Regions from separate parts of the Streptomyces sp. NPDC088706 genome, predicted to be linked through region 2. Evidence: riboswitches for the same ligand, from Rfam matches in the RefSeq annotation. Region 2 holds a riboswitch; each other region holds the start of a gene.

Region 1 (10,637 bases), 490 kb from region 2:
GTTCGGGGGTGCCGTAGCGGGCGTAGGGGGCGGTGCGGACGGGGCCGCCGAGGATCGCGGCCGCGTAGTGCACGAGGGGCACCTCGGTGACGAGGGTGGAGACGGCGGTGGCGTGCACCGCGTGGGTGTGGACCACGGCGGCGGCGCCGGTCTCCCGGTAGACCGCGAGGTGGAGGGGGAGTTCGCTGGTCGGCCCGAGGTCCCCGAGGACCTGCCGCCCCGCCAGGTCGACCCCGACCGCGTCCCGCGGTCCGAGCCGGTCGTAGGGCACCCCGCTGGGGGTCACCAGGACCAGGTCTCCGACGCGGGCCGACACATTGCCGGAGGTGCCGACGACCAGCCCGTCGGCGGCGCTGCGGCGGGCGGCGCCGACCACCTGCCGCCAGGCCCGGGCGACGGATTCCGGCTGCTGCTCGCTCATGGGGCGAGCGTAGGGCCGGAGGCACGGAACCGGAACGCCATCACCCGAGTGACGGGGATCTCTTCCGGCCCGGGACCGCCGGTCAAGAACTTCACCGATGAGGGGCAAAGACCAGACCAGCCGGTGCCCCACCGGTCTCCCACAGCCCCTGCCGCACACAAGCGGAACCACCACCTGCCGGTTGGGGTCACCACAGCGCCCCGCTCAGTTCATCTTCCGTTCACTCAGGTTGCCTACGGTCCATGTGCCACTGACGTCGAACGATTGCCTGGGTAAATGGAACACATCACGCTGCTGCTTGCGATTGTGGTCGTAACAGCTCTCGTGTTCGATTTCACGAACGGTTTCCACGACACCGCCAACGCGATGGCCACCACCATCTCGACCGGCGCACTGAAGCCCAAGACAGCGGTGGCCATGTCCGCCGTTCTCAACCTCATCGGCGCGTTCCTGTCGGTGGAGGTCGCCAAGACGATCTCCGGCGGGATCGTCAACGAGAACGGCCTCAGAACCGAGGTCATCTTCGCGGCGCTCGTCGGCGCCATCCTGTGGAATCTGCTGACCTGGCTGGTCGGCCTGCCCTCCAGCTCCTCCCACGCCCTGTTCGGCGGTCTGATCGGCGCCGCCGTCATGTCGGCCGGCTGGTCCTCGATCAACGGGGGCACCGTCGTCACCAAGGTGCTGCTCCCCGCGATCGCCGCCCCGCTGGTCGCCGGTCTCGCCGCGATGCTGGCCACGAAGCTGACGTACCGGATCAACCGGAACGTCACCGACGAGAACCAGCTCAAGTCGACGGCCAAGGGCTACCGGGCCGGACAGATCGCCTCGGCCGGTCTCGTCTCGCTCGCCCACGGCACCAACGACGCCCAGAAGACGATGGGCATCATCACCCTGGCCCTGGTCACCGGCGGCGTCCTGGCCCCCGGCTCCAACCCGCCGATGTGGGTCATCGTCTCCGCCGGTGTGGCCATCGCGCTCGGCACCTACCTCGGTGGCTGGCGCATCATCCGCACCATGGGCAAGGGCCTCACCGACCTGAAGCCGCCGCAGGGCTTCGCCGCCCAGACCAGCGCGGCGACCGTCATCCTGGCCTCCTCGCACCTCGGCTTCTCGCTCTCCACCACCCAGTCCTGCTCGGGTGCCGTGATGGGCGCGGGCCTCGGCCGCAAGGGCGGGGTGGTCCGCTGGTCCACCGCCACCCGGATGTTCGTCGCCTGGGGCCTGACGCTCCCGGCCGCGGGTCTGGTCGGCGCGGGTGCCGAGTTCCTCACCAAGCAGGGCCCGTGGGGCATCACCGTCACCGCGATCCTGCTGGTCGGTGGCTCCTTCGCCATCTGGCTGGCCTCGCGCCGCCAGCCGGTCGACCACACCAACGTCAACGACACGGACAGCGACGAGCCCCAGGGCATCGTCACCACGGCCATCGCCGCGGTCCAGCCGCCGCCCATCGGCTCCCACCCCGACCTCATGACCACCATCCCGGCTCCGGCCGCAGCGCCGGACGACACGGCGCGGCCCTCGGCCACGGTGTAAGGACAGATCCGTATGAAAATCGACTGGGCAGCTCTCGCCTCCGTCTTCGGTGTCAGTCTCGTGGTCACCGTCGCACTGGTCGGCGTCTTCACCCTGGGCATCGTCGCCCTCTCCAAGCTGTCGGCCCCGGCCGCCGGCGGCGCCGTCGGCGGTTCGGCCGTGCTGGCGCGCACCAGCGCGTACGCCTGCTTCGCGGCCTGCGTGGCGGCGGTCGCGTACGGGATCTATCTGATCGTCGCCTGACGCGCCCCAGCGCACTCCCCCGGGCCGGACACACCACCGTGTGTCCGGCCCGATGTGCGTCTGCGCACACCGGCCCCCCGCAGGTCAACAGCAAGTTGACGGTTGTTCTCGCAGCGTGGTGGACTGCCGGAGCCATTCACGGCGACAGAAGAGGAAGCCGGTGCGAATCCGGCGCGGTCCCGCCACTGTCACCGGGGAGCACTCCCCCACACCGGATGTCACGGCCCTCACCACACGGGCTGGAAGGCCGGGGGAACTGCGGATCCGGAAGCCAGGAGACTCTCGTCGCCGGTCACGTCGAACCAGGGCGCGGACCCTGAGTTAAGGACTTAACGCCATGCCTGGCCGCCGAGCGCCGCATCCGTTGCCCCCGCACACCGGAACCTCCCGATCCACGACGGCCTGACCCGTGCGTGTCGATCGCGTCTTCGCGTACGGCGCCACCGCCGGGCTGATCGCCGACGCGGCTCTCGGCGACCCTCGGCGGGGTCACCCCGTCGCCGGTTTCGGCCGGGCCGCCGCGCGGGTGGAGTCGCTGCTGTGGCGTGACGACCGGGCCCGGGGCGCGCTGCACACCCTGCTCTGCGCCGGAGGCGCCGTGGGGGCCGCCGCGCTGGCCGCCCGCGCCGTACGGGGCCGCCCCGGGCTCGCCGTCGCGCTGACCGCCGCCACCACCTGGTCGGTCGTCGGGGGTACGTCGCTGGGCCGGGAGGCCCGCGCCATCGGGGGCGCGCTGGCCGCCGGGGACCTGGAGGTGGCCCGGGAGCGGCTGCCGCACCTGTGCGGGCGCGATCCGCACTGCCTGGACGGGCCGCAGATCGCCCGTGCCGTCGTGGAGTCGGTCGCCGAGAACACCTCGGACGCCGTCGTCGGCGCGCTGGTGTGGGGGGCGATCGGCGGCGTGCCGGGACTCGTCGGGTTCCGGGCCGTGAACACGCTCGACGCGATGGTCGGTCACAGGTCGCCCCGCTACCGCCGCTACGGCTGGGCCTCGGCGCGCCTGGACGATCTCGCGGGGTGGCCCGGTGCCCGGCTGACGGCCGCGCTGGCCGTGGTGGGCGGCGGGCGGCCCCGGGAGGCCGTACGCGCCTGGAAGGCGGACTCGGGGCGCCATCCGAGCCCGAACGCGGGACCGGTGGAGGCCGCGTTCGCGGGAGCGCTCGGCGTACGGCTCGGCGGGACGCTGGCGTACGCGGGGCGCGTCGAGCACCGGCCGGTGCTGAACGGGCGGTCCGGGCGCGAGGTGCGGAGCGCGGACATCGAACGCGCGGTGCGGCTGTCGCGCCGGGTGGGTGCGCTGGCCCTCGGCGTGTGCGTGGTGGGCCGGACGGTCGCGGGCCACCTGGTCGCGGGACGGAGGCGGGGACGGTCATGAACGGTCCGGCACGGAACGCCGAACGGGACGGGGAGCGGGCATGAGCGGTGGGCTGCTGGTCGCGGGAACGACCTCGGACGCGGGCAAGAGCGTCGTCACGGCGGGCATCTGCCGCTGGCTGGTGCGCCGGGGCGTGAAGGTCGCGCCGTTCAAGGCGCAGAACATGTCCCTCAACTCCTTCGTGACCCGTGAGGGCGCGGAGATCGGGCGCGCCCAGGCGATGCAGGCGCAGGCGGCCCGGGTGGAGCCGACCGCGCTGATGAACCCGGTGCTGCTCAAGCCCGGCAGCGACCGCTCCAGCCAGGTCGTCCTGATGGGGAAGCCGGTCGGCGAGATGAGCGCCCGGGGCTACCACGGGGGCCGGCAGGAGGCGCTGCTCGGGACGGTCGTGGAGTGCCTGAAGCAGCTGCGGTCGACCTATGACGCGGTGATCTGTGAAGGGGCCGGGTCGCCGGCCGAGATCAACCTCCGCCGGACCGACATCGTGAACATGGGGATCGCGCGGGCGGCCCGCTTCCCCGTGCTGGTGGTCGGGGACATCGACCGGGGCGGGGTCTTCGCCTCGTTCTTCGGGACCACGGCGCTGCTGAGCGCGGAGGACCAGTCGCTGGTCGCGGGCTACCTGGTGAACAAGTTCCGGGGTGACGTCTCGCTGCTGGAGCCGGGGCTGGACATGCTGTACGGGCTGACCGGGCGGCGGACGTACGGGGTGCTGCCGTACGCCCATGGGCTCGGCATCGACGAGGAGGACGGCCTGCGGGTCTCCCTGCGGGGTGCGGTGCGGGAGTCGGTCGTGGCGCCCCCGCACGGCGAGGACGTGCTGCGGGTCGCGGTCTGCGCGGTGCCGCTGATGTCGAACTTCACGGACGTGGACGCGCTGGCCGCCGAACCGGGCGTCGTCGTGCGGTTCGTGGACCGGGCCGACGAGCTGGCCGACGCGGACCTGGTCATCGTGCCCGGAACGCGCGGCACGGTGAAGGCGCTGGCCTGGCTGCGGGAGCGGGGGCTGGCGGACGCGCTGGTGCGGCGGGCGGCGGAGGGCCGGCCGGTGCTGGGGATCTGCGGCGGGTTCCAGGTGCTCGGTGAGCGGATCGAGGACGAGGTGGAGTCGCGGGCGGGGGTGGTGGACGGGCTGGGGCTCCTTCCCGTACGCATCCGGTTCGACCGGGCCAAGACGCTGGCGCGGCCGGTGGGTTCGGCGCTCGGGGAGCCGGTCGAGGGGTACGAGATCCACCACGGGGTGGCCGATGTGCGGGGCGGGGAGCCGTTCCTGGACGGATGCCGGGTGGGGGCGGTGTGGGGGACGCACTGGCACGGGTCGCTGGAGAGCGACGGGTTCCGGCGGCGGTTCCTGGAGGAGGTGGCCCAGGCCGCCGGGCGGCGGTTCGTTCCCGCGCCGGACACCCGGTTCGGGGTGCTGCGGGAGGAGCAGCTCGACCGGCTGGGGGATCTGGTGGAGGAGCATGCGGATACGGAGGCGTTGTGGCGGTTGATCGAGGGGGGCGCGCCGGTGGGGTTGCCGTTCGTGCCGCCGGGGGCGCCGCCGCTGGGGGCGGGCGCGTCGTCGGAGAGCCGGGGCGCTGCCCCGGACCCCGCTCCTCAAGCGCCGGAGGGGCTTGATTTTGCTCGCCCGGAGACGCAGAGGGAAGCGGGCGAGTCCCAGGGGCTTGAGTTTGCCGGGTCCGCCGGGTCAAGGCCCGCCGGGCTTGACATTGATGATGTTGACGTCAACGAGGAGGCCACGTGAGTACGCCCTATCCCTTCACCGCGATCGTCGGCCAGGACGACCTGCGGCTCGGGCTGTTGCTGAACGCCGTCAGTCCCGCCGTCGGTGGTCTGCTCGTGCGGGGCGAGAAGGGGACCGCCAAGTCCACCGCCGTCCGGGCGCTGGCCGCCCTCATGCCCGAGGTCTCCGTCGTGCCGGGGTGCCGGTTCTCCTGTGATCCCCTCTCCCCCGATCCGGCGTGTCCCGACGGGCCGCACACGGAGGCCGCCGGTGTGTCGCGCCCGGCGCGGACCGTGGAGCTGCCGGTCGGGGCGTCCGAGGACCGGCTCGTGGGGGCGCTGGACATCGAGCGGGCGCTCTCGGAGGGCGTGAAGGCGTTCGAGCCGGGGCTGCTGGCCGACGCGCACCGGGGGATCCTGTACGTCGACGAGGTCAACCTGCTCCACGACCACCTGGTGGACCTGCTGCTGGACGCGGCCGCCATGGGGGCCTCGTACGTCGAGCGCGAGGGCGTCTCCGTACGGCATGCGGCACGGTTCCTGCTGGTCGGGACGATGAACCCGGAGGAGGGCGAGCTGCGGCCGCAGTTGCTGGACCGGTTCGGACTGACCGTCGAGGTGGCCGCCTCCCGGGACACCGACGAGCGGGTGGAGGTCGTGCGGCGCCGGCTCGCGTACGACGACGATCCGGCGGGGTTCGCCGCGCGCTGGGCGCAGGAGGAGACGGCGCTGCGGGAGCGGATCGCCGGCGCGCGTGCCCTGCTGCCCCGCGTCCTCCTCGGTGACGGCGTGTTGCGGCAGATCGCCGCGACCTGCGCCGCGTTCGAGGTCGACGGGATGCGGGCCGACATCGTGATGGCGCGTACCGCGACCGCCCTCGCCGCCTGGGCCGGGCGCGAGGAGGTGACCGCCGACGACGTACGGCAGGCCGCTCTGCTGGCGCTGCCGCACCGGCGGCGCCGCAACCCGTTCGACGCGCCGGGCCTGGACGAGGACAAGCTCGATCAGACCCTGGACCAGGCGGCCGGGGATCAGGGGCGGGGCGGCGACGACGATCCCGATCCCGATGGGGGCGGGAACGACGACGGTGGTGGCGGTGGCGTGCCGCCCCAGGCCGATGGCGACCGCCCGCCGCCTCCGGCCTCGGACGGCGGCGACACGCCGGCGCAGGCCCCCGCGGGCTCTCCCGAAGCGCCCGGCCGGTCCGCCGGGGCCGAGCAGCGGCCGGTGGCCTCCGCCGAGCCGTTCCGTACGAAGATGCTCAGCGTGCCGGGGCTCGGTGAGGGGGCTGCGGGGCGGCGCTCCCGGGCCCGTACCGAGCACGGCCGTACCACCGGCGCGCGCCGCCCCGAGGGGTCGCTGACCAAGCTGCACCTGGCCGCGACCGTGCAGGCCGCCGCCCCGCACCAGCGGGCGCGCGGGCGCTCCGGGCGCGGGCTCGTGGTGCGCCGGGACGATCTGCGGCAGGCGACCCGCGAGGGGCGGGAGGGCAACCTCGTGCTGTTCGTCGTGGACGCCTCCGGGTCGATGGCGGCCCGGCAGCGGATGAGCGCGGTCAAGGGCGCCGTGCTGTCGCTGCTGCTGGACGCCTACCAGCGGCGGGACAAGGTCGGCCTGGTCACCTTCCGGGGCAAGGACGCCGAGGTGGCGCTGCCGCCGACCTCGTCCGTGGACGCGGCCGCCTCCCGTCTGGAGTCGCTGCCGACCGGGGGGCGTACGCCGCTCGCCGCCGGGCTGCTCAAGGCCCATGACGTCCTGCGCGTCGAGCGGCTGCGCGATCCTTCGCGCCGGCCCCTGCTCGTCGTCGTCACGGACGGCCGGGCGACCGGCGGTCCGGAACCGGTGGCGCTCGCGGGGCGGGCGGCGCGGCTGCACCGGGCCGAAGGGACGGCCTCGGTCGTCGTGGACTGCGAGTCGGGGTACGTACGCCTCGGTCTCGCCGGGGAACTCGCCCGGGAACTGGGAGGCACCGCCGTCACGCTCGACGAGCTGCGGGCCGACTCGATCGCCGGGCTCGTCAAGGACGTCACCGCCGCCGGGAGGGCCGCCTGATGCCGCAGGGACAGCCGATATCGGTGCCGGACGACGGGCTCACCACCCGTCAGCGGCGCAACCGCCCGCTCCTGTTCGTCCACACGGGCATCGGGAAGGGCAAGTCGACCGCCGCCTTCGGGCTCGCGCTGCGGGCCTGGAACCAGGGCTGGCCGATCGGGGTGTTCCAGTTCGTGAAGTCGGCGAAGTGGAAGGTCGGCGAGGAGAACGCGCTGAAGGTGCTGGGCGCGAGCGGCGAGGGCGGCTCCGTCGACTGGCACAAGATGGGCGAGGGCTGGTCCTGGGTGCAGCGGGACGGCCAGCTCGACAACGAGGACAAGGCCCGCGAGGGCTGGGAGCAGGTCAAGCGCGACCTGGCGGCCGAGACGTACAAGCTGTACGTGCTGGACGAGTTCGCCTACCCGCTGCACTGGGGCTGGATCGACACCGACGAGGTCGTGGAGGTGATGCGGAACCGGCCCGGCACCCAGCACGTGGTGATCACCGGCCGCAACGCGCCGGACGCGCTGATCGAGGCCGCCGACCTGGTGACCGACATGTCGAAGGTCAAGCACCCGATGGACGCGGGGCAGAAGGGCCAGAGGGGCATCGAGTGGTGAGTGTGCCCCGCCTGGTCATCGCCGCTCCGGCCTCCGGCAGCGGCAAGACCACCGTTGCCACCGGCCTGATGGCCGCCTTCGCCGCGCGCGGGCTCGCCGTCTCGCCGCACAAGGTGGGCCCGGACTACATCGATCCGGGGTACCACTCGCTGGCGACGGGACGCCCCGGCCGCAACCTCGACGCGTACATGTGCGGGACGGAGCTGATCGCCCCGCTCCTCGCGCACGGGTCGGCGGGGTGCGACCTCGCCGTGGTCGAGGGTGTGATGGGGCTGTACGACGGTGCCTCGGGGCAGGGGGAGCTGGCGTCCACCGCGCAGGTGGCGAAGCTGCTCAGGGCGCCCGTGGTGCTGGTGGTCGACGCCTCCTCGCAGTCCCGTTCGGTGGCCGCCCTGGTGCACGGGTTCGCCTCCTGGGACCCGGAGGTGCGGATCGGCGGGGTGATCCTGAACAAGGTGGCCTCCGACCGGCACGAGGCGCTGCTGCGGGACGCGTTGGACGAGTCCGGCCTGCCGGTGCTGGGCGTGCTGCGCCGGGCGCCTCAGGTCGCCACGCCCTCGCGCCACCTGGGTCTGGTGCCGGTGGCCGAGCGGCAGGGCGATGCGGTGGACGCCGTACGGGCCATGGGTGAGCGGGTGCGGGCCGGGTGCGACCTGGACGCGCTGATGGCGCTGGCCCGGAGTGCGCCCGCGCTGCCGGACGAGCCGTGGGAGCCGGCGTACGCCTCCGCGCGGGGGCACCGCCCCGTCGTCGCCGTGGCCGGCGGGGCGGCGTTCACCTTCGCGTACGCGGAGCACGCCGAGCTGCTGACGGCGGCCGGTGCGGAGGTCGTGGTCTTCGACCCGCTGCGGGACGAGAAGCTGCCGTCCGGTACGGCGGGGCTCGTCATCGGCGGCGGGTTCCCGGAGGTGTACGCCCCCGAGCTGTCGGCCAACGAGCCGTTGCGGCGGGCGGTGACGGAACTGGCCCTGAGCGGCGCCCCGGTGGCGGCCGAGTGCGCGGGGCTGCTGTATCTGGCCCGGGAGCTGGACGGGAAGCCGATGTGCGGGGTGCTGGACGCCGAGGCCCGGATGTCGGAGCGGCTCACGCTCGGCTACCGGCAGGCGGTGGCGGTCTCGGACAGCGCGCTCGCGGTCGCGGGGACCCGGATGCGCGGCCATGAGTTCCACCGGACGGTGCTGGAGCCGGCGGCGGGACCGGTGCCCGCCTGGGGGATGCACCAGCCGGAGCGGCGGGTGGAGGGGTACGTCCAGCGGGGCGTGCACGCCAGCTATCTGCACACCCACTGGGCGGCCTCCCCCGAGGTGGCGCACCGCTTCGTGGAGCACTGCCGGGCGCGGTGAACGGCCCGCGCGTTCGTCGTGGCGGCGTGTGCGGGCGTACGCGGGCTCACTCGGCGATGCCCACGACCAGCCAGATGAAGCCCGCGCCCCCGATGGTGCAGAGAAGAGTGGAACGGGCGGGATGGGTGTGGTGTGCCTCGGGAAGGATCTCCGCGGCGGCCAGGTAGAGCAGTGCTCCGCCGAAGAATCCGAGATAGCCGCCGAGCAGTTCCTCCGGAAGGGTGAACAGCAGTGTCGTCGCGGCGCCCACGACCGGCGCCACGGCAGCCGCGAACAGCATCAGGAGCGCCTTGCGGCGGGCGTTCCCGTAAAGACTGGTGAGGGTGTACGTGTTGAATCCGTCGGCGAAGTCATGACTGATCACCGCCAGCGCGACGGCCACGCCCATGGCCCCGCCGACCTGGAAGGCGGCACCGAGCGCGATGCCGTCCATCAGGCTGTGGCCGACCATCGCGGCGGCCGCCGTGAGCCCCACCTGCGGTACGCGTTCACCGCTCGCCCCGTGTGCCACCTGGCGTACGGCGAGCAGCCCCTCGACCAGATGGGCCACCAGGAAGCCGCCGACGAACAGCAGCAGGGCGACGGGTACGCCGAACACCGGGGTGCCCGCGGCCTCCATCGCCTCGGGCAGCAGGTCCAGGCCGACCACTCCGAGCATCAGCCCGCCCGCGAAGCCGAGCACCAGGTGGCGGCGGTCGGTGACGCGTTGCGCGACCCAGCCGCCGGCCAGAGTCATCAGGAACGCGCCGAGCGCGACGAACACCGCCATGGGCTCTTGCTAGTCGATCGACCCCGCCGACCGCATCCCAGGGTGTCCTTACCCGGGGCGCCCGCGCCCGCCCGTACGACCGGATCCGTGACCGTATACGGAACAGCTCCACCCCCCAGCGCTTGATGTGCGGGCCGCCTCGTGTGAGGCCGCTCGAACGGGAAAGGCAGGCTCCGCCATGACGAGAATCCCACGCTCAGGAATCCGCCCATGACCGGAGCACCTGCCCGCCCCGTGCCGGAGTCCGGGGCGCGGAACCTGGTCGTCGGGGTCGGCGCCCGCAGCGGCGCGCCGCTCGACGAGGTGTACGGCCTGATCGAGGACGTGTTGCGCGGGGCGGGGCTGCGTACGGCCGATGTCGTGGAGCTGGCGACCGTCGAGGCGAAGGCGCAGGAGCCGGGGATCGTGGGGGCGGCCGCCCGGCTCGGGGTACCGGTGCGGTCGCATCCGGCGGCGGCGCTGGCCGGGGTGCGCGTGCCGAACCCCTCGGGTGCGGCTGAGGGGGCGGTGGGCACGCCGTCGGTCGCGGAGGCGGCGGCGCTGATCGACGCGGACGAGCTGGTGGTGGAGAAGTCCG
Region 2 (10,637 bases):
GGGCAGATTGTCGATGCGGTGACAAATAATCCGAACTATGGTGGCGGCCCCCTGAGACTCATGGTGTGCCATTCGGGTGCAGATAGTTCCGGGATTGCTCAACAGATCGCCAACGAGCTCGGGACCACTGTGCGAGCGCCGACCGAGAGGGTTGGCACTAGCCCTATCCTAGGTACGGGGCAAGTGCCGCGGATCGACAATGATGGATACTGGAGGATATTCCTCCCCATTTCAAGAGGGTGAACCGAATGGAAATGATCGGATTTTTCCGGGAGATGGCACCCGGAAGCAGTTTGGAAATATTTCGCGAATCCATCCAGGGCAAAGCGAGGGACCAGGCGGCATACCCTAAGACAGAGGTGCAGGGGTACCTTGAGTCCGGTCACCCGATTTTTGACATCATGGAAACAACACTGGACGTCATGGAAGGATCATTTAGGGTGCCTGGCGGCTCGTCACTGGTATCCGATGGGCGGTTTGTATGGCGCGCGGATCTGTCGGCATACGTTGAAACGTACAATATTGATCTGCCTCCTCACTTCATTTCTTTTATCGTTGAGAACGGATTCTCTGTGCCCCCTGCAAGTCACCAAACCCTTCTCTCGGTTTCCGCTGCCGCAGAAAAGGCTTTGGGGTTCCGGGTGGATGGAGGTGCCGGGCCAAGCGTCAGTACGTGACGGGCCGGTTCATGGAGTAAGCACAGATGGCGTCGAGGCGAGGGGCTGCCCGCGCACGGCAGCCGATTCGGAACACCTTGAGAAGTCCGTTCCTCCGTCACTCCTCCGGCGGGAACACCACCTCCCCCGACCCCACCAGCGTCAGCATGATCGCCTCGACCGGGCAGCCCTCCGCCGCTGCGAGGACCTGTTCCCCGGCGTCGTGGTCCTCGGTGCGCGGGTGGGACTGGCGGGCGGTGTCCAGGTGGAAGGCGTCCGGGGCGTGGTGCACGCACATGCCGGAGCCGATGCAGACGGAGCGGTCGACCTCCACGTGCCAGCGGTCGCCCATCAGGCCTCCCGGTAGCCGGCGGGGAGGTGGATCATCTTGTGCTCGAAGAACTCGCCGTAGCCCTCGGGGCCGAACTCGCGGCCCAGGCCGGAGTTCTTGTAGCCGCCGAACGGGCCGAGCATGTCCAGGCTGAAGGTGTTCACGCTGTACGTGCCGGTGCGGACGCGGCGGGCGATGTCGATGCCGCGTTCGGTGTCGGCCGTCCAGACGCTGCCGCTGAGGCCGTACGGGGAGTCGTCGGCGGTGCGGACGGCCTCGGCCTCGTCGCCGTACGGGATCAGGCAGATCACCGGGCCGAAGATCTCCTCGCGGGCGATGCGCATGGAGTTGTCGACCGAGCCGAAGAGGGTCGGTTCGACGTACCAGCCGCGTTCCTGGGAGGGCGGTATGTTGCCGCCCGTGAGGATCTTGGCGCCTTCCTCCTGGCCCAACTTGATGTAGTCGAGGGAGCGTTGCTGTTGGCGTTGCGCCACCAGGGGGCCTAGTTCGGTGGTCGGGTCCAAGGGGTCGCCCACCCGCAAGGCGCCTGCCGCTGCCGCGAACGCCTCCGCCACCTCGTCGTACCGGGAGCGCGGGGCCAGGATGCGCGTCTGGGCCACGCACGCCTGGCCGTTGATCATCCAGGCGAACGGGACGATGCCCGCGACCGCCGCCTCCAGGTCCGCGTCCGGCAGGATCACCGCCGCCGACTTGCCGCCCAGTTCGAGGGTGACGCGGGTGAGGTTGCGGGAGGCCACCTCCATCACGCGACGGCCCGCCGCGACCGAGCCGGTGAAGGAGACCTTGTCGACGTCCTTGTGGCCCACCAGGTACTCGCTCACCTCCCGGTCGGCCGGGAGGATGGAGAGGACCCCGGGCGGCAGGCCCGCCTCCGCCGCCACCTCCGCCAGGAGGTAGGCGTCCAGGGGGGTTTCCGGGGAAACCTTCAGGACCGCCGTGCAGCCTGCCAGGAGTGCGGGGGCCAGTTTGGCCGCAGCCGTGAACTGGGGGACGTTCCACGGGACGACCGCTGCCACCACCCCGACCGGTTCGCGGCGGACCAGGAGGGGACCCAGCACCCCGTCGCGTCGCTCCTCGTACGGGAACGTGCGCGCCACCGTGATCGCCGAGTCCCAGACCATCATCGCGGCGAGCGCCTGCACCATCACGCTCGCGCTGTACGGAGTGCCGTTCTGGGCGCTGATCAGGCGCGCGAACTCCTCGTGGCGTACCGCGAAGGCGTCCTTGATGCGGGTCACCACCGCGATCCGCTCGTCCAGCGTCATCCGGGGCCACGGGCCCTCGTCGAAGGCGCGGCGGGCGGCGGTGACGGCCCGGTCCACATCACCCTCGGACGCGTGCGGCACGCGGCCGATGACCTGTTCGGTGTGCGGGGAGATCACCTCGATGACATCGGTGCCGAGCGGATCGGTGAACTCCCCGCCGATGAACAGCTGGCCGTGTTCCACAAGCTCCGTCATGGCTGTCGCCTCCCGCTGACCCGCCCACATCTGGCTGACTGCTCGTCAGAACTGATACCAGTTCCTGTTCCAGGAGTCCACGGCGCGGACCGTACCTGGGGGACTAGAAAGTGGTAGACCCGGGGCTACCACTGGAACGGGTTCTCGTTACAGTGGGCTCAGCGCACGCCGCCGAGCAGAGAGGGGAAGCCCATGACGCAGGTGACGCAGGTGACCGACCACGGCGGAGGCGTCCACAGCATCAAGGTCCCCATCCCGGACAACCCGCTCGGCCACACCCTGGTGCACCTTCTCGACACCGGCCGGGGTCCGGTCCTCATCGACACCGGCTGGGACGACCCGGCCTCCTGGGACACGCTCGTGGCCGGGCTCACCGCCCTCGGCACCGCCGTCACCGACGTCCACGGCGTCGTCATCACCCACCACCACCCCGACCACCACGGGCTTTCCGGCCAGGTCCGCGAGGCGTCCGGGGCCTGGATCGCCATGCACGAGGCGGACACCGCGATCGTCCGGCGCACCCGGGACGCCGAACCCGGCACCTGAATCGACTGTCTCGCCCGCAAGCTCGCCGCCGTCGGCGCGCCCGACGAGCACCTCGCCCCGCTGCTCGCCGCCCGCGGCAGCGGCCGTCCGCGGACCCTGCCCGGGCTGCGCGCCGCTCTGCCGGACCGCGAGATCGTGCCCGGCGAGCTGCTCGACCTCGCCGGGCGACGGCTGCGTGCCGTCTGGACCCCGGGCCACACGCCGGGCCATGTCTGCCTCCATCTGGAGGAGCGGCATCCGGCGAACCTGCCCGGGCACGGGCGGCTGTTCCCCGGGGACCACCTGCTGCCCGGGATCAGCCCGCACATCGGGTTGTACGAGGACCCCGACGACACCGCCGTCACCGATCCCCTCGGGGACTACCTCGCCTCGCTGGAGCGGATCGGGCGGCTCGGGGTGGCCGAGGTGCTGCCCGCGCACCAGCACGCCTTCACCGGTGCGGGCGGGCACGTACGGGAGCTGTTGGACCACCACGAGGACCGGCTGACCGGGCTGCTCGCCCTCCTCGCCACGCCGCTGACCCCCTGGCAGCTGGCCGAGCGGATGGCGTGGAACCGGCCCTGGGAGCAGATCCCGCACGGTTCGCGGTCCATCGCCGTGTCGGAGGCCGAGTCCCATCTGCGCCGGCTGGTGAAGCTCGGGCGCGCGGAGGCGGTGACCGGCAGCGCCCCGGTGACGTACATCGCGGTGTGAGCCGCCCTGGGCCGCCCCGAGCCGCCGTGAAGCCGCCCTGAGCCGCCCTGAGCGTCCTGCCCCCCTGCCCCGTACGGCGTCAGCGGTGTGAGCCTCCCGCCCGGCCGGCCCTGCCGTGCATGGCGAACGGGGTGAGCCGTCCTGGGCCGCCCCGCCCCGCCTCGCGGTGTGAAGGCCCTCCCCGGCCCGGTACCCGGCGACGACGCGAGCGGTCCGCCGCCCCGGGGCGGGACCTTACGGCCCGGTAGAGTGGGCAGGTCGTCATCATGCCCGTACAGGGGGAAGCCGGTGCGAACCCGGCGCTGAACCCCAGCCGTGAACCGTCGCCCGACGGCAGCCGGAACGTCCTGTCCGTGGAGCGTGAGCGGCCAGGGGCAGTGTGACCACGGGCCCCAGGGCCACCGGGAACCCGGTGGCCAGGGTCACCGGAACCCCGGTGGCCGGCACCGTCGAGGTATACGGGGCCGGAGCCCGGTGCCCTCGTGCGCCCGGGGAAGCCGGCCCCCGCAGGAGAGGCACAGCCCGCCATGACCGTACGCCGCAGCGCAGCCGCGCTTGCGACCACCGCCGTTCTTCTGGGCGCGGCCGCACCCTTCGCGGCCGCACCCGTCGCGGTCGCCGCACCGAGCCCGTCCCCGTCGGCCGAGCTGCCGCCCGGCCTCTACGGGACCACGGACCCCACGTACGACGGGGTGTGGCGGCAGTCGCTGGCCTTCCTCGCGCAGAAGATCGAGTACGTCACGCCGTCCACGCAGGCCGTGGACTGGCTGGTGGGGCAGCAGTGCGGCAGCGGCGCGTTCACCTCGTACCGGGACGCCGCCAAGCCCTGTGACGCGTCGACGGTGATGGACACCAACGCCACCGCCGTAGCCGTGCAGGCCCTCGTCGAGATCAACCAGCACCGCGACGCCGCGAACAACGGCTCGGACTGGCTGAAGTCGGTGCAGAACGCGGACGGCGGCTGGGGCTACAACCCCGGCGGCCCGAGCGACGCGAACTCCACGTCCATCGTGATCGGCGCGCTGGCCCGGACCGGCGTCCCGGTCAGCGAGGTCACCACCGCCGACGGCAGCACCCCGTACACCGCGCTCCAGGCGCTGGCCATCCCCTGCGGGGACAAGGACGGCGGCGCGTTCGCCTACCAGCCGGGCAAGAAGGGTGAGCTGACCGCCAACCTGGACGCCACCGCGGCCTCGGTGCTCGGTCTGATGGGCAAGGGCATCGCGTCCGGTACGTCCAACGCGGTCAAGGACCCCGCCTGCGCGAAGGGTGACGACCTCAGCCCCGAGCAGAGCGCCCAGAACGGCTCCTTCTTCCTCGCGGACACGTTGAAGAAGTCGCCGTATCTGGAGCAGGCCCCGATGCCGGGCGCCGAGGACACCGAGCCGCAGCCCGACTACGGCAACACGGCGGACGCGGTCGTCGCCCTCGCCGCCTCCGGGCACAAGGACAAGGCCGAGGCGTCGGTCGCCTGGCTGCGGAAGAACGCCACGGGCTGGGCGAAGCAGGGCGGCCCGGCCGCCACCGCGCAGCTGATCCTCGCCGCGCACGCGACCGGTGCGGATGCCCGCAGCTTCGGCGGGGTCGACCTCGTCAAGCAGCTCAACGCGACCGGCCCCTCCCCCGCCGCGACCGCGCTCCCCTCCCCGACCCCGACCGGTCCGCAGCCCTCCAGCGGCACCAGCAGCGACGACGGCGGGCTGGGCCTCGGGTGGCTGATCGGTATCGGTCTCGTGCTCGGCGCGGGCATCGGCTTCCTGCTCAGCATGCGCCGGAAGAAGCAGCAGCCGTGACGGGTGCGGGAGCCCGGCAGCGACTCCTGTCGCCCGTCGGCGCGCTGCTCGCCGCGCTGCTCGCCGTCCCGGCGGTCCTCCTCGGGGCGGGCGGCGCCGAGGCCGCCGGGTACCGCTACTGGTCCTTCTGGGAGGGCAGCGGCAAGAACTGGACGTACGCCACCCAGGGCCCCTCCCTCCTGCGCCCCGACGACGGTACGGTCCTGGGCTTCAGGTTCTCCGTCAGCGAGGACTCCGCCGACGCCGACCAGCCGCGCCGCGCCCCCGACTTCGGGGCGGTCTGCGCGGGTACCCCGGCGAAGGACGGGGCGAAGCGGGTCGCCCTGGTGATCGACCCCGGTACGGCGGCGGACGCCCCGGACGGGGAGAAGCCGCCCGCCCCGCGCACCGCCTGCGCGCAGGTCGCGCCGGACGCCAGCAGCGCCGAGGCGCTCGCCGCGGTGGCCAAGCCGCTGCGGTACGACAGCAGCGCGATGATCTGCGCGATCTCCGGCTATCCGCGGGCGGGCTGCGGCGAGCGGGTCTCCGGCGACGGCGACGCTGATGGTGACCGCGACGCTGATGGTAACGGCGACGGTGACGCCGACAGCAACAGCGACGGCGACGCTGACGGCGGCAGGAAGGGCGGCAGCGAGCAGCCGTCCGCCTCGGCCCCCGCACCGGACGACGGGAGCGGCAGCGGTCCCTCCGCCGGTCTCCTCGTCGGCGTCGGGGCCGTCCTGCTGCTGGGCATCGCCGCCGTGTTCCAGGCCCGCCGGCGCCGATGACGCCCGCCTCGGGGACGGCCCGGCTGCTCCGGCGTGCCCTGCGCGCGCCCGAGGCTGCCCGCTCCAACGCGCTGCCCGCCGGGGCGTGGTGGCTGTGGGCGCTGGGGCTGGCCACCGCCGCCTCCCGGACCACCAACCCGCTGCTGCTCGGCCTGCTGGTCGGCGTGGCCGGGTACGTGGTGGCGGCCCGGCGCACGGACGCGCCGTGGGCCCGTTCGTACGGGGCGTTCATCAAGCTCGGGCTCTTCGTCGTGGCGCTGCGGCTGGTCTTCTCCGTCTTCCTCGGCTCGCAGATCCCGGGCTCGCACACCGTGCTGACGCTCCCCGAAGTGCCCCTGCCCGACTGGGCGCAGGGGGTCCGGATCGGTGGCCGGGTCACGGCGGAGCAGCTGGTCTTCTCCCTGTACGACGGGATGAAGCTGGCCGCCCTGCTGATCTGCGTCGGCGCGGCGAACTCGCTGGCCAACCCGGCACGGCTGCTGAAGTCGCTGCCGGGTGCGCTGTACGAGGCCGGGGTCGCCGTCGTCGTGGCGATGACGTTCGCCCCGAACATGGTGGCCGACGTGGTGCGGCTGCGTACCGCGCGGCGGCTGCGGGGCCGCCCGACCGGTGGCGTCAGGGCCGTCGCGCAGATCGGACTGCCGGTGCTGGAGGGGGCGTTGGAGCGGTCGGTGGCGGTGGCCGCCTCGATGGACGCGCGCGGGTACGGGCGTACCGCACAGGTGCCGCCCGCCGTCCGCCACACCACGAACATCCTCACGCTCGGCGGGCTGCTCGGGGTGTGTGCGGGCACGTACGGGCTGCTGGCCGCCCAGGGGGCCCGGTACGGGCTGCCGGTTCTGCTGGCGGGACTCGTCGCGGCGATGGCGGGGCTGCGGCTCGGCGGCCGGCGTTCGGTACGTACCCGCTACCGCCCGGACCGGTGGGGGGTACGGGCCTGGCTGGTGGCGGGGTCGGGTGCGGTGGTGGCCGCCGCGATGATCTGGGCGGGTTCCGCCGATCCGGAGGCGCTGCACCCCGGTGTCGTACCGCTGACCGCGCCGGTGCTGCCGCTGTGGGCGACGGCGGCCGTGCTGGTCGGGCTGCTTCCCGCGCTGGTCGCCCCCGTGCCACCGACAGCCCGGGACGGCCGAGGCGCCGACAACCAGACCCATCGCACCAAGGAGCAGGCGTGATCAGGTTCGAGCAGGTCTCCGTGCGCTACGACGGGACGGACCGGCCCACCCTGTCCGGCCTCGATCTGGTGGTCCCGGAAGGGGAGTTGGTGCTGCTCGTCGGGCCGTCGGGGGTCGGCAAGTCGACGTTGCTCGGTACGGTCTCGGGGCTGGTGCCGCACTTCACCGGCGGGGTGCTGTCGGGGCGGGTCACGGTGGACGGGCGCGATACCCGCACCCACAAACCGCGTGAACTGGCGGATCTCGTCGGCACGGTGGGGCAGGACCCACTGGCCCACTTCGTCACGGACACGGTCGAGGACGAACTCGCCTACGGCATGGAGTCGTTGGGGCTGGCGCCGGACGTGATGCGCCGCCGGGTGGAGGAGACGCTCGACCTGCTGGGCCTGGCCGAGCTGCGTGACCGGCCGATCGCCACGCTGTCGGGCGGCCAGCAGCAGCGGGTGGCGATCGGCTCGGTGCTCACCCCGCACCCCAAGGTGCTGGTCCTCGACGAGCCGACGTCCGCGCTGGACCCGGCGGCGGCCGAGGAGGTCCTGGCCGTGCTGCAAAGGCTGGTGCACGACCTCGGGACGACCGTGCTGATGGCCGAGCACCGGCTGGAGCGGGTGGTGCAGTACGCGGACCAGGTCGTCCTGCTGCCCGCACCGGGCACCGCCCCCGTGATGGGGCCGCCCGCCGAGATCATGAAGGTGTCGCCGGTCCGGCCGCCGGTGGCCGAGCTGGGGCTGCTGGCGGGCTGGGACCCGCTGCCGCTCTCGGTACGCGACGCCCGGCGCGGGGCGGGCGACCTGCGGGCCCGGCTGGCGTCGGTGGAGAAGCCCGCACCGCCGGAGCCTGCTGTGAGCCCTTGTGTCACACCGCCCGTGTCCCCCGGCCCCCGTCCCGGGAGGATCGCCCGGCTGCTGGGCCGTACGCGGGCCGCCGAAGCGCCCGCCCCCGCCGCCGACCCCGTCACCCGGGTCGAGAACCTGGGCGTGCGGCGCGGCCGGATCGAGGCGCTGCGGCGGGTCACGCTCACCGTGGCCCCCGGTGAGACGGTGGCGCTGATGGGCCGCAACGGGGCCGGCAAGTCCACGCTGCTCGGCGCCCTCGTCGGCATGGCCGAGCCCACCTCGGGCTCCGTACGCGTCGGCGGCCTGGCCCCGGCCCGTACCGGTCCGCGCGCCATGATCCGCCGGGTCGGCCTCGTCCCGCAGGAGCCGCGCGATCTGCTGTACGCGGACACGGTGGCCGCCGAGTGCGCCGCCGCCGACCGGGACGCGGGCGCGGCGCAGGGCAACTGCCGGTCCCTGGTCTCCGAACTGCTCCCGGGCGTCGGGGACGGCACGCACCCCCGCGACCTCTCCGAGGGGCAGCGGCTCGCGCTGGCCCTCGCCCTGGTGCTCACGGCCCGCCCGCCGCTGTTGCTGCTGGACGAGCCGACCCGGGGCCTGGACTACGCGGCGAAGGGCCGGCTCGTCGGCGTACTGCGGTCGCTGGCGGCCCAGGGCCATGCGATCGTCCTGGCGACGCACGATGTGGAGCTGGCGGCGGAGCTGGCCCACCGGGTGGTGATCCTCGCCGACGGGGAGGTCGTCGCGGACGGCCCGACCGGCCGGGTGGTGGTCTCCTCCCCCGCCTTCGCCCCGCAGACGGCGAAGATCCTGGCCCCGCAGGAGTGGCTGACCGTCTCCCAGGTGCGCGGCGCGCTGGAGGCGGGCGCGTGAGCGGTACGCAGAGGATGCGGGCTCCTCGGCCCGTGCGGCTCGGGCCGAAGTCGGTCGCCGCGCTGGTGCTGGTCAGCGCGGTCGGGGTGGTCGCCTTCGGGTGGCCGCTGCTGGCCGGTGCCGGGTCCGGGCTCGCGCACGCCCAGGACGCGCCGTGGCTGTTCGCCGCGCTGCTGCCGCTGCTGGTCGCGGTGGCGGTGGCGACGATCTCGGAGTCCGGCATGGACGCCAAGGCCGTCGCCATGCTCGGTGTGCTGGCGGCGGTCGGGGCGGCGCTGCGCCCGCTGGGGGCGGGCACGGCGGGCCTGGAGCCGATGTTCTTCCTGATGGTGCTGAGCGGGCGGGTGCTGGGCCCCGGCTTCGGCTTCGTGCTCGGCTCGGTGACGATGTTCGCCTCCGCCCTGCTGACGGGCGGGGTGGGGCCGTGGATGCCGTTCCAGATGCTGTCGATGGCCTGGTTCACGATGGGCGCGGGTCTGCTGCCGGGCCCGGACCGGCTGCGCGGCCGGGCGGAGCCGGCGATGCTCGCCGTCTACGGGGCCGTGGCGGCGTTCGCGTACGGCACGGTGATGAATCTGTACGGCTGGACGCTCATCACCGGCCTGGGCTCGGGCATCTCGTTCGTGGCGGGCGACCCGCTGCACGAGAACCTGGTGCGCTTCCTGGCCTACTGCGCGGCGACCTCGCTCGGCTGGGACCTGGGCCGGGCGGTGCTCACCGTCGTGCTGACCCTCACGGTCGGCCCGACCCTGCTGAAGGCGCTGCGCCGGGCGACCCGGCGGGCCGCGTTCGACGCGCGCGCCGTGTTCGGGGAGCCCGAGGGACCCGAGAAGCCCGAGAAGCTCGAGGGACCCGAGAAGTTCAAGGGACCCGAGAAGCCTGAGAAGCCCGAGGGGTGAACGGCGCCCTGGGCTCCTGAGGACCGGGGGGCCGCTACAGCCGCTGGATGATCGTCCCCGTGGCCAGCGCCCCGCCCGCGCACATCGTGATGAGCGCGAACTCCTTGTCGCGGCGTTCCAGTTCGTGCAGGGCCGTGGTGATCAGGCGGGCGCCCGTCGCACCGACCGGGTGGCCGAGGGCGATCGCACCACCGTTGACGTTGACCTTCTCCAGGCCGTCGAGGTCCGCCTCGAACTCCTGGGCCCAGCTGAGCACGACCGAAGCGAACGCCTCGTTGATCTCGACCAGGTCGATGTCCTTCAGCGACATGCCCGCCTTGCCGAGCACCGCCCGGGTGGCGTCTACGGGCCCGTCCAGGTGGAAGTGCGGGTCGGAGCCGACCAGGGCCTGGGCCACGATCCGGGCCCGGGGCCTGAGCTTGAGGGCGCGGGCCATCCGCTTCGAGGACCACAGGATGGCGGCGGCCCCGTCGGATATCTGGGAGGAGTTGCCGGCGGTGTGGACCGCGCTCGGCATGACCGCCTTCAGCCCGGCGAGCGCCTCCATCGAGGTGTCCCGCAGCCCCTCGTCCCGGTCGACGAGGCGC
Region 3 (9,274 bases), on a different contig from region 2:
AGGGTGACGTCGGGCCACTGGCCGCCGAGGCTGCGCCGGTACAGCTCGTCGTGGATGTCCCCGAGGGTGTCCCCGCTGACCCCCTTGTAGAGCTGCCACTGGCTGGGCAGCAGCCGGTCCCGGGTGGCCTGCGGGAGCCCGTGGAAGTAGCGCGTGTAGTCCGGGGTGAACTGTTCCAGGCCGATCTTGCTGTACTCCATGGGTGCGAAGGCCGGGGTACGGGCGAGCCAGGTGAGCCCTTCCGCGCCTTCGGGCCTCGACCGCAGCAGGTCCAGCAGGACTTCGGCGCCCGACTGCCCGGAGCCGACGACGGTGATGTGCCGGGCGGCGAGCAGCCGGTCCCGCTGGGTGAGGTAGTCGGCGGAGTGCAGGACGAGGGGCTCGGGGTCCGCCGCCAGGTCCCGCAGCGGCTCGGGTATGTGGGGCGCGGTGCCGACGCCGAGGGCGAGGTTACGGGCGTGGGTGAGCCCGCCGCCGAGAGCCTCGCCGTCCGGGCCGAGAGCCTCGCCGTCCGGGCCGAGCCGGGTGAAGTCGACGGCGAACGCACCCGCTCCCGCGTCCCAGGCGATCGCGTCGACACGGTGGCCGAAGTGGGTGGAGGGCAGTTCGGTGCTCACCCAGCGCAGGTAGTTGTCGAACTCGGTGCGGTGGATGTGGAAGCGCTCGGCGAAGTAGAACGGGAAGAGCCTGCGCCGGGTCTTGAGGTAATTGAGGTAGCACCAAGGGCTGGTGGGCTCGACCAGGCTCACCAGATCCGCCAGAAAGGGGACTTGGAGGGTGGCGCCCTCGATGAGCAGCCCGGGGTGCCAGTGGAAGGCGGCGCGCTGTTCGTGGAAGGCGCTGCGCAGGCCGGGCACGCCGTCGGCGAGTGCGGCGAGCGAGAGGTTGAAGGGCCCTGCGCCCACCCCCAGCAGATCGAGGGGCGGGGTTCGCGGTCCGGATGTCATCGGGTTCCTCCAACGGTGTTCGTGCGCATCGGCAACGTCATGGCGACAGCCTTTCCGCCGCCGGGGCGCCGGTATCGCCGCCATCGCCTCCGCCGCCCCCTTCGGCCGCCGCCCGCTGTGCCGCCGCCGTCACGAGGTCCAGCAGCGGCAGGAGGCCGGCCGTCGCGGCGGCCGGGTGCAGCAGCGTGGCCTTGAGCCAGAGCCGGCGCCGCCCGTCGCCGTCCTCGGCCACCGCTCGCCCGAGGACGGCCCGTCCGTCCATCAGCAGCGTGCGGCGGACCTCGGCGACGACGGCGTCCCCGGCCTCCGGTTCCAGCGCGTCGGCCACCACCGGCCGGAACAGCACGGTGCTGATCCCGATCTCACCGGGCCGGCGGCGCAGTGCGGGCCGCGCGTCGAGGGCGCGGGCGAACTCCTCCGCCGTAGTTACGCAGTGCTCCACCAGTTCGCTCAGTCCACGGCGTCCCAGCGCCCGGAAGGTGACCGCGATCTTCAGGGCGTCGGGGCGCCGGGTGGTGCGGATCGAGCGGCCGAGCAGGTCGGGGAGCCCGGCCTCGGTGTCGTCGTCGGCGTTGAGGTAGTCGGTGCGCAGGGACAGCGGTGCGAGCAGGCCGGTGTCCGCGACGGCCAGCACCCCGGCGGCGACCGGCTGCCAGCCGAGCTTGTGCAGGTCGAACGTCACGGAGACGGCGCGATCGAGTCCCGCCAGCCGGGGCGCCAGGCGCTCGCTGAACAACAGGGGCCCGCCGTACGCCGCGTCGACGTGGAGTTCGGCGTCGTACCGTTCCGCGATCCGGGCGATCTCGGGGAGCGGGTCGATGCGCCCCTCGTCGGTGGTCCCGGCGGTGGCGACGACCAGGACCGGGCCGCCGTCGAGGCCGGCCAGGGTGCGGTCGAGGGCGGCGGGGTCGATGCGGCCGTCGTGGCAGGCGACGACGGTGGGGGCGGGGAGGCCGAGCATCCAGGCGGCGCGGTGCACGCTGTGGTGGGCGTTGGCCCCGGTCACCACACGCAGAGGGCCGGGCGCCGCCCGTTCCCGGGCGAGCAGCAGGGCGACCAGGTTGGACTCGGTGCCGCCGCTGGTGATGAGGGCGTCCGGTGCGGGGGCGTCCGGGTGGACGAGCCGGGCCAGGGCGGCCGTGGTCAGCTCCTCGATCACCCCGGCGGCCGGCGCCTGGTCCCAGGAGTCCATGGACGGGTTGAGGGCCGCCCCCGCCAGCTCCGCCGCGACCGCCACGGCGAGCGGCGGGCAGTGCAGATGGGCGACGCACGCGGGGTCGGCCGGGTCGGCGGCTCCCTCGGCGACCGCACGCACCAGGTCCGCGAGCGCGGCCTCGGCGCCGATGCCCTCCTCGGGCAGCACCGGTGCGCAGAGGGCGCCGGTCCGCCGGGCCACCGCGTCCGGTCCTCCGGCGGGCAGCGGTCCGCCCCGGGCCCGGGCGGCGGTCTCCAGGGTGTCCAGGACGACTTCGGTCAGGGCGCGCAGGCGGCCCGGTCCGTGCGCACCGCCCGCGAGGAGATCCCCCGTACCGGCGCTCACCCCGCACGCTCCAGGGGAAGTTCGGCGGACAGCAGGCCCGGGGAGCGCGGCATGGCGGAGCCCTTCGGTCGGGGTGCGCGGCAGGTCATGGCAACACCCGTGCGCGGGGCGACACCGGTCATGGAAAGATCCACCACCGGGATTCGCTGGTTAGGCTAACCTAACTCCGGCTGTGCGGGGGAACGCCCTCCACCTGCCCGGACCGATCGGTGAGCGCCCGAACTGCCGTCCCGTCGAACGCAGTCGGAGCCGAGCCGTCACGGGTACGGCGACGGGGAGCCCCGGGTGCGGGAGCGGTGGCGGCCGCTCCCGCACCGGGTGGGATCATGCCGCTTCGGTGGGCAGCTCCGCGCGGATCTGCCGTGCGGCGGCGACCAGGTTCTCCAGGGAGGTCCGGGTCTCGGGCCACCCCCGGGTCTTCAGGCCGCAGTCGGGGTTCACCCACAGGCGTGCCGCCGGGATGGCCTCAAGTCCCTTGCGCAGCAAGGCCACTGTTTCCTCGGTGCTCGGGATGCGCGGGGAGTGGATGTCATAGACACCGGGCCCGGCCTCGCGGGGGTAGCCGTGGGCGGCCAGTTCGCGGGCGACCTGCATGTGGGAGCGGGCGGCCTCCAGGCTGATGACGTCGGCGTCGAGGTCGTCGATGGCCTGGACGATGTCGCCGAACTCCGCGTAGCACATGTGGGTGTGGATCTGGGTGTCCGGCCGCACCCCCGTGGTGGCGAGCCGGAAGGACTCCGTCGCCCACTCCAGATACGCGGCGTGCTCCTCGGCCCGCAGCGGCAGCGTCTCACGCAGTGCGGGCTCGTCGACCTGGATCACCGAAGTACCGTTCGCCTCCAAGTCGTTCACCTCGTCGCGCAGGGCGAGCGCCACCTGGCGCGCGGTCTCGCCGAGCGGCTGGTCGTCGCGGACGAAGGACCAGGCGAGCATGGTGACCGGGCCGGTGAGCATGCCCTTGACGGGGCGCTCGGTCAGCGACTGCGCGTACGCCGTCCAGCGCACCGTCATCGGCTCGGGCCGCGAGATGTCACCGGCCAGGACCGGCGGCCGGACGTAGCGGGTGCCGTAGGACTGGACCCAGCCGTGCTGGGTGGCGAGGTAGCCGGTGAGCTGCTCGGCGAAGTACTGCACCATGTCGTTGCGTTCGGGCTCACCATGGACCAGGACGTCGAGTCCGGCCTCCTCCTGGAAGGACAGGACCTCGCGGATCTCGTCCTTGATGCGCTCCTCGTACCCGGCCTCGTCGATCCGTCCGGCCCGCAGGTCCGCACGCGCGGTGCGCAGTTCGGTGGTCTGCGGGAACGAGCCGATCGTGGTGGTCGGCAGCAGCGGCAGCCCGAGGTGGGCGCGCTGGGCGGCGGCGCGTCCGGCGTACGGCTGGGAGCGGCGGCCGTCGGCGTCGGTGATCGCCGCCGTACGGGCCCGGACGGCCGGGTCGCGGGTGATGACGGCGTCGGCGCGGGAGGCCAGGTCGGCCCGGTTGGCGGCCAGTTCGGCGGTGATCGCGTCGGTGCCGGCGGACAGGCCGCGCGCCAGGACGACGATCTCCTCGGTCTTCTGCCGGGCGAAGGCGAGCCAGCGCGCGATCTGCGGGTCGATGTCCTGCTCGGCCCGGGCGTCCAGCGGGACGTGCAACAGGGAGGACGAGGCGGAGACGTCGACGTGGTCGGCGAGGCCGAGGAGCGTGCCGAGGGTGGCGAGGGACTTCTCGTAGTCGTTGATCCAGACGTTGCGGCCGTTGACGACGCCCGCGACCAGCCGCTTGCCGGGCAGTCCGCCCGCAGCCGCGAGGTCGGCGAGGTTGCCCGCGCCGGACTCGGTGAAGTCCAGCGCCAGACCTTCGACCGGCGACTTGGCGAGCACCGGCAGTGCCTCGCCGAGCCGCCCGAAGTAGGAGGCGACCAGCAGCTTGGAGCGGTCGGTGAGGCCGCCGAGCTCGCGGTAGGCGCGGGCGGCGGCGTTCAGCTCGGCCGGGGTACGGTCCTGGACGAGGGCGGGCTCGTCCAGCTGTACCCAGGCGGCGCCCGCGGCCCGGAGGTCGGCGAGGACCTCGGCGTACACCGGCAGCAGCCGGTCCAGCAGGGTCAGCGGCTCGAAGCCGGCGGCCACTCCGGGGGCCGCCTTGGCGAGCAGGAGGTAGGTGACGGGACCGACGAGGACCGGGCGCGGGGCGTGGCCCTGCGCGAGGGCTTCCGCGAGTTCGGCGACCTGCTTGGTGGAGTCGGCGGTGAACTGCGTGTCCGGGCCCAGCTCGGGCACCAGGTAGTGGTAGTTGGTGTCGAACCACTTGGTCATCTCCAGCGGCGCGACGTCCTGCGTACCCCGGGCCATGGCGAAGTAGCTGTCGAGAGCGTCGGTACGGACCGCCTCGCGGTGCCGTTCGGGGACAGCACCGACCATGACACTGGTGTCCAGGACGTGGTCGTAGTACGAGAAATCACCGGTCGGCACCTCGTGGACTTGGGCCTCGGCGAGCTGCTGCCAGGTTCCCCGGCGCAGGTCGGCGGCGGTCCGGCGGAGGGTGTCCGCGTCGACGCGGCCCTTCCAGTAGCCCTCGACGGCCTTCTTCAGTTCACGGTTGCGCCCCTGGCGGGGGTAGCCGTACACGGTGGCCCGTGCTGCCGCGGCTGCGGGCTTCGCTGTCACGTGACTCTCCTTCGCGAGCGTGTCTCCAGCTGATCCCGGGTCGGGACGCGGACGCGAAGGGGTGACACATCGGGCGCAGACGCGACACGTCGACCGTGTCCGTCCACCCGAAGGTACGCCGACCCGCCCACGAGGTCACCGGGAACTCCGCACGCGAACGGTCGCGTGCGGGCAACGGGCAGGTCTTCGGACTCGCGGGCACGCCTGCCGGGGTAGACACCTACTGGCCGTCGCTTCCCAGACCCGGCCGGGCCCAGTGCGTATGACGGCGGTCGTTCCCACTCACCGCTGCGGGGCAGTCCCGGATTCCCACCGGGTTCCCTCTTACGACACCCCGCCTGGCGGACAGGGCGAACCAGCTGCCCGGTCAGCCTAGGGGGGCGACCGCCGGGCGCACACCGTTGTTCACCCTTCGGACGGTGATGTGAGACGCGGGAGGGACGCCGGCCCGGTCGCCCGCGTCCTGCCCCGTGAAGCAGGTACGCGAGCGGACCGCCGGCTCCTGCTCGCCGTGCTCGACCCCGTTGAGCACGGTGAAGCAGTGCGTCGCACCCGGTGGTGCTCGACGGCCGTCGCGGTGGGCGCGACGACGCCGGGACAGCCGGCGGCGACGGGCGCACCGGCGCGTACCGCGGCACCGCGACGGCGACACGACGCCGTGGACCGATGGTGGCGCGGACCGGGCTGCCCGGCCATGGGGAGAAATACGTATGGACAGCACCGGGTTACCGTGGACAGGCACTGTCCACGGGCGCTTTCGGGAGAAGCTGTCATGCGGGATCGGCACGCACGGATGCTGGATCTGGCCGTCGGGGTGATGGACACCCAGGACCCCGACCACATCTGGCCGTTGCTCACCGAGGAACTGCTCACGGCGCTCGACGGAGCACTGGTCGTGTCCAAGGAGGAGCCCTGGACGCGTGAGCGGGGCACGGTCGCCCTCTGGACGCCCCGGCCCGGGCAGCAGGAGCGCCGTCCCGGCGAAGTGGTCCAGCGCCATATCCGCGAGGGGTACCCCTTCGCCGGCCGGTACGGGTCCGGCGACGACTGGGCGCCGCAGAGCGCCGCCCGTATCACGGGGGCACGGGTCTGGCAGCACAGCGCGGCGGCCGACGCCCTGCGCCGGGCGTTCGGCACACGGCACATGCTCGGCATCCCGTTCCCGGGGCCGGGCCCGTACGTCAGCGGGTTCCTGGTGCACCGGTCGGGCCGGGACTTCTCTCCGCACGACCTGCGCTACGCCGCACGGGTGCAGCCGTTGCTCAGGGCGGCGGCGGCCCACCGCTCCCTCCTGGCCGCCCTGCGGGATGGTTCGGGCACGGACCGCCGGCGGCGGGCCAACCGGTCCCTGACGGTGCCGCTGACCGCTTGTGAGCTGAACGTCCTGCACCTGCTCGCCACCGGCCTGTCCGCCGACTCCCTGGCCCGGCGCCTGGGCATCTCGCCGCGTACCGTGCACAAGCACCTGCACGCCGTCTACCGGAAACTGGGTGCGGCGGACCGGCTCAGCGCCGTGCTGCGGGCTCAGGAGGCGGGTCTGCTGGCCGTTACGGGCTGCGGACCCTGACCGGTCCACCTCGGGTCGGTGCCGGGGTCCGGCGCTGCCGGTAGGCGTTTCGTGGCGTGATCGGCATCGCCCTGGGTAGCCGGAGGCGTATGTTCAAGCATCGGCGGCTGAGGGTGACGTACGTACTGCTGACCGCCTGGGCCGTGATGACAGGCTTGGAGCGAGTGCACGGAGGGATGCCCTGGGCGGCGGCTGTGACCAACACGCTGCCGTGGGCGTTCGTACTGGCGGGGACCTGGTGGTTCGTCGAGATGGCGCAGGGGCGATCGGCACGGACAGACGCTCTTCGGGCGGAACGTGGTCCTGCACCCCGTACGCCGGTGGGGCCCCCTGCGGGACGCGCTCCGGGAGCGGTCGAGGACGCGCAGGAGGCCACGGGCGCTCAGGGCCGCTGACCCCCGCGCCGGTCCGAGGGCGGGGAGATCCCGGCGTCTCATGGCGTCTGTCGCAACCATCGGATCAAGGAGAGACACCTGTGGAGAACGGCCCGAAACGTGTGCTCATCAGCGGCGCCAGCATTGCCGGTCCCGCCCTGGCGTACTGGCTCGCCCGTTACGGCTGGCAGCCGGTCGTCGTGGAGCGCGCGGGAGCGGTGCGGACCGCCGGGCAGAACATCGACGTGCGGGGCGCGGGACGCGAAGTCACCCGCATGATGGGGATCGAGAGCGCCATCGCCGCGGCCGACACCGGCGAGCTGGGCACGTGCTTCGTCGGAGCGGACGGCAGGACACGCGCCCAGTTCCCCGCCGGGACCGCGGACAGCGACGGCTGGACCGCGCAACTGGAGATCCTGCGCGGCGATCTCGCCCGCCTCCTGGTCGAACACACCCGAGAGGACGCGGAATACCGCTTCGGCGATTCCATCGCAGGGCTGCGCGACGACGGCGACCGCGTAGAGGTGACCTTCGCCGGCGGCGGCCGAGAGGACTTCGACCTCGTCATCGCCGCCGACGGCATGCGTTCGTCGACCCGGCCGCTCATCGTGGGCGACGCCGCGAAGATCACCTCCAAGGGGCTCTACACGGCCTACTTCACCATCCCCCGCGAGACCGAGGACACGGACTGGTGGCGCTGGTACTCGGCCCCCGGTGGGCGAGCCGTGAACCTGCGCCCCGACCGCCACGGCACGATCCGCGCGACGCTGTCCTTCCTCAGCCCTCCCCGCGGCTACGAGGACCTCGACGACGCGTCCCAGCGAGACCTGCTGGCCCATGTGTTCGCCGACGCCGGATGGCTCGCTCCCCGCGTCGTCGAGGAGCTGCGCCGGACCCGCGACTTCTACTTCGAGCATGTCGGCCAGGTCCACTCCGCCACGTGGTCGCGGGGACGCGCGGCCCTGCTCGGTGACGCGGCGTACTGCGCTTCGCCCATCAGCGGCATGGGGACCAGCCTTGCCCTCACCGGCGCCTACGTGCTCGCCGGAGAGCTCGCCGCACACGTCCACCACCGTGACGCGTTCGCCGGGTACGAGCGGATCATGCGCCCCTACGTGGCCAAGGCGCAGGCCCTCCCTCCGGGAGCACCACGACTGGCCAACCCCCGTACCCGGGCCGGCATCGCCGCACTGCACGGCGCCCTCCGGCTGGCGACCACCGGTCCCGTACGACAGATGACCGGCAAGCTGTTCACACCTCCCGCGGATGCGATCGAACTCCCCGACTACGCGCACCTGCGCGTCTGACCACGTGCGGCGCGCGGCCGTCGGGGCGACGGCGGGAACTGCCATCGACCCGAACGGGTGACAGAGGACGCGGAGCGCCCCCCGGACCAATCCGGACCGGCCCCCGGTGCCGAATGGTCAGCACAGGGGCGCGGAGCGGGCGCTCCTGCATCACTGCCCGGGACCGGATCGGCATCCTGGCAAGATCCGGCCCCGGGCAGGCGGCGCTCATCCCCTCACCGCACCCTGTTCCGCCGTTCTTCGCCCCTTCGCTGACTTCCGGTCAATTCGTGCGGGCATGGTGACCCAGATGTAACCGAATGGCGTAGGCGAGCCGGAACCACCGAGCGTCACAGGCCGTTCTTCTTGCCAATACCCGGCCGCCGACCGGCGGCGGCGACGAGTGAGGGAAGCGCGATATGAAGAAGACAGTCGGGTGGGCCCAGGACGGCGACGACTGGACGATCACCGTGAACGGCACCTTGTACCGAGCGGTCGAGCGGCCCGCGGACGGGCGCGTGCACGACTATCTGGTGCGGGGGAACGACCTGACCGCCGAGTGCCCGAGCCTCGGCCACGGGCTCGGCGTGATCCGGGCGCACGAGTCCCGCAGCTGATCTCCGGTCGGGAGCGACGACGAGGTGCGGCTGCCGGACGTCGGCCGCAGAGGAGAGAATCGCGGCATGGCAGACGCACCCCCGCAGATCACCGCACTCGTCGTCGACGCCGCCGACCCCGAGGGCAACGAGTTCTGCGTCATCCCCGAGGGTCCGTGGGCCTCGACGACCAGGGACGCGCGCACTACCTCGACTGACCGGAGCCGCCCTGGGCGTCCGGGGCGTCGGTGCCCTCCGGCCGGTGGCGCAGCAGATACGTGTCCATGATCCAGCCGTGCCGTTCGCGGGCCTCGG

Evidence for each region. Region 2 has a riboswitch for cobalamin ahead of ACIQAK_RS02530 (prenyltransferase/squalene oxidase repeat-containing protein). Riboswitches for the same ligand answer to the same signal wherever they lie in the genome.
Region 1: another riboswitch for cobalamin. It lies ahead of ACIQAK_RS00290 (cobalamin biosynthesis protein); the one in region 2 lies ahead of ACIQAK_RS02530 (prenyltransferase/squalene oxidase repeat-containing protein).
Region 3: another riboswitch for cobalamin. It lies ahead of metE (5-methyltetrahydropteroyltriglutamate--homocysteine S-methyltransferase); the one in region 2 lies ahead of ACIQAK_RS02530 (prenyltransferase/squalene oxidase repeat-containing protein).

The regions. Positions count from the first base shown of each region.
Region 1 is NZ_JBIVLW010000001.1:51,007-61,643, forward strand. Features, by position in the region: gene ACIQAK_RS00275 (class II aldolase/adducin family protein) at 1-421, opposite strand, end outside; gene ACIQAK_RS00280 (inorganic phosphate transporter) at 698-1,954, shown strand; gene ACIQAK_RS00285 (hypothetical protein) at 1,967-2,197, shown strand; cobalamin riboswitch at 2,299-2,500, shown strand; gene ACIQAK_RS00290 (cobalamin biosynthesis protein) at 2,607-3,572, shown strand; gene ACIQAK_RS00295 (cobyric acid synthase) at 3,613-5,319, shown strand; gene ACIQAK_RS00300 (putative cobaltochelatase) at 5,316-7,349, shown strand; gene cobO (cob(I)yrinic acid a,c-diamide adenosyltransferase) at 7,349-7,948, shown strand; gene ACIQAK_RS00310 (cobyrinate a,c-diamide synthase) at 7,942-9,291, shown strand; gene ACIQAK_RS00315 (ZIP family metal transporter) at 9,338-10,060, opposite strand; gene cobC (Rv2231c family pyridoxal phosphate-dependent protein CobC) at 10,271-10,637, shown strand, end outside.
Region 2 is NZ_JBIVLW010000001.1:541,944-552,580, forward strand. Features, by position in the region: gene ACIQAK_RS02505 (putative T7SS-secreted protein) at 1-243, shown strand, start outside; gene ACIQAK_RS02510 (hypothetical protein) at 249-677, shown strand; gene ACIQAK_RS02515 (ferredoxin) at 775-1,008, opposite strand; gene ACIQAK_RS02520 (aldehyde dehydrogenase) at 1,008-2,468, opposite strand; partial or broken gene ACIQAK_RS02525 (MBL fold metallo-hydrolase) at 2,661-3,707, shown strand; cobalamin riboswitch at 3,942-4,077, shown strand; gene ACIQAK_RS02530 (prenyltransferase/squalene oxidase repeat-containing protein) at 4,235-5,500, shown strand; gene ACIQAK_RS02535 (SCO2322 family protein) at 5,497-6,267, shown strand; gene ACIQAK_RS02540 (energy-coupling factor transporter transmembrane protein EcfT) at 6,264-7,442, shown strand; gene ACIQAK_RS02545 (ATP-binding cassette domain-containing protein) at 7,439-9,151, shown strand; gene ACIQAK_RS02550 (ECF transporter S component) at 9,166-10,050, shown strand; gene ACIQAK_RS02555 (steroid 3-ketoacyl-CoA thiolase) at 10,085-10,637, opposite strand, start outside.
Region 3 is NZ_JBIVLW010000028.1:26,942-36,215, reverse strand. Features, by position in the region: gene ACIQAK_RS32345 (SidA/IucD/PvdA family monooxygenase) at 1-947, opposite strand, end outside; gene ACIQAK_RS32340 (aminotransferase class V-fold PLP-dependent enzyme) at 985-2,487, opposite strand; gene metE (5-methyltetrahydropteroyltriglutamate--homocysteine S-methyltransferase) at 2,812-5,136, opposite strand; cobalamin riboswitch at 5,296-5,511, opposite strand; gene ACIQAK_RS32330 (LuxR C-terminal-related transcriptional regulator) at 5,909-6,703, shown strand; gene ACIQAK_RS32325 (FAD-dependent monooxygenase) at 7,179-8,384, shown strand; gene ACIQAK_RS32320 (hypothetical protein) at 8,783-8,980, shown strand; gene cobF (precorrin-6A synthase (deacetylating)) at 9,165-9,274, opposite strand, start outside.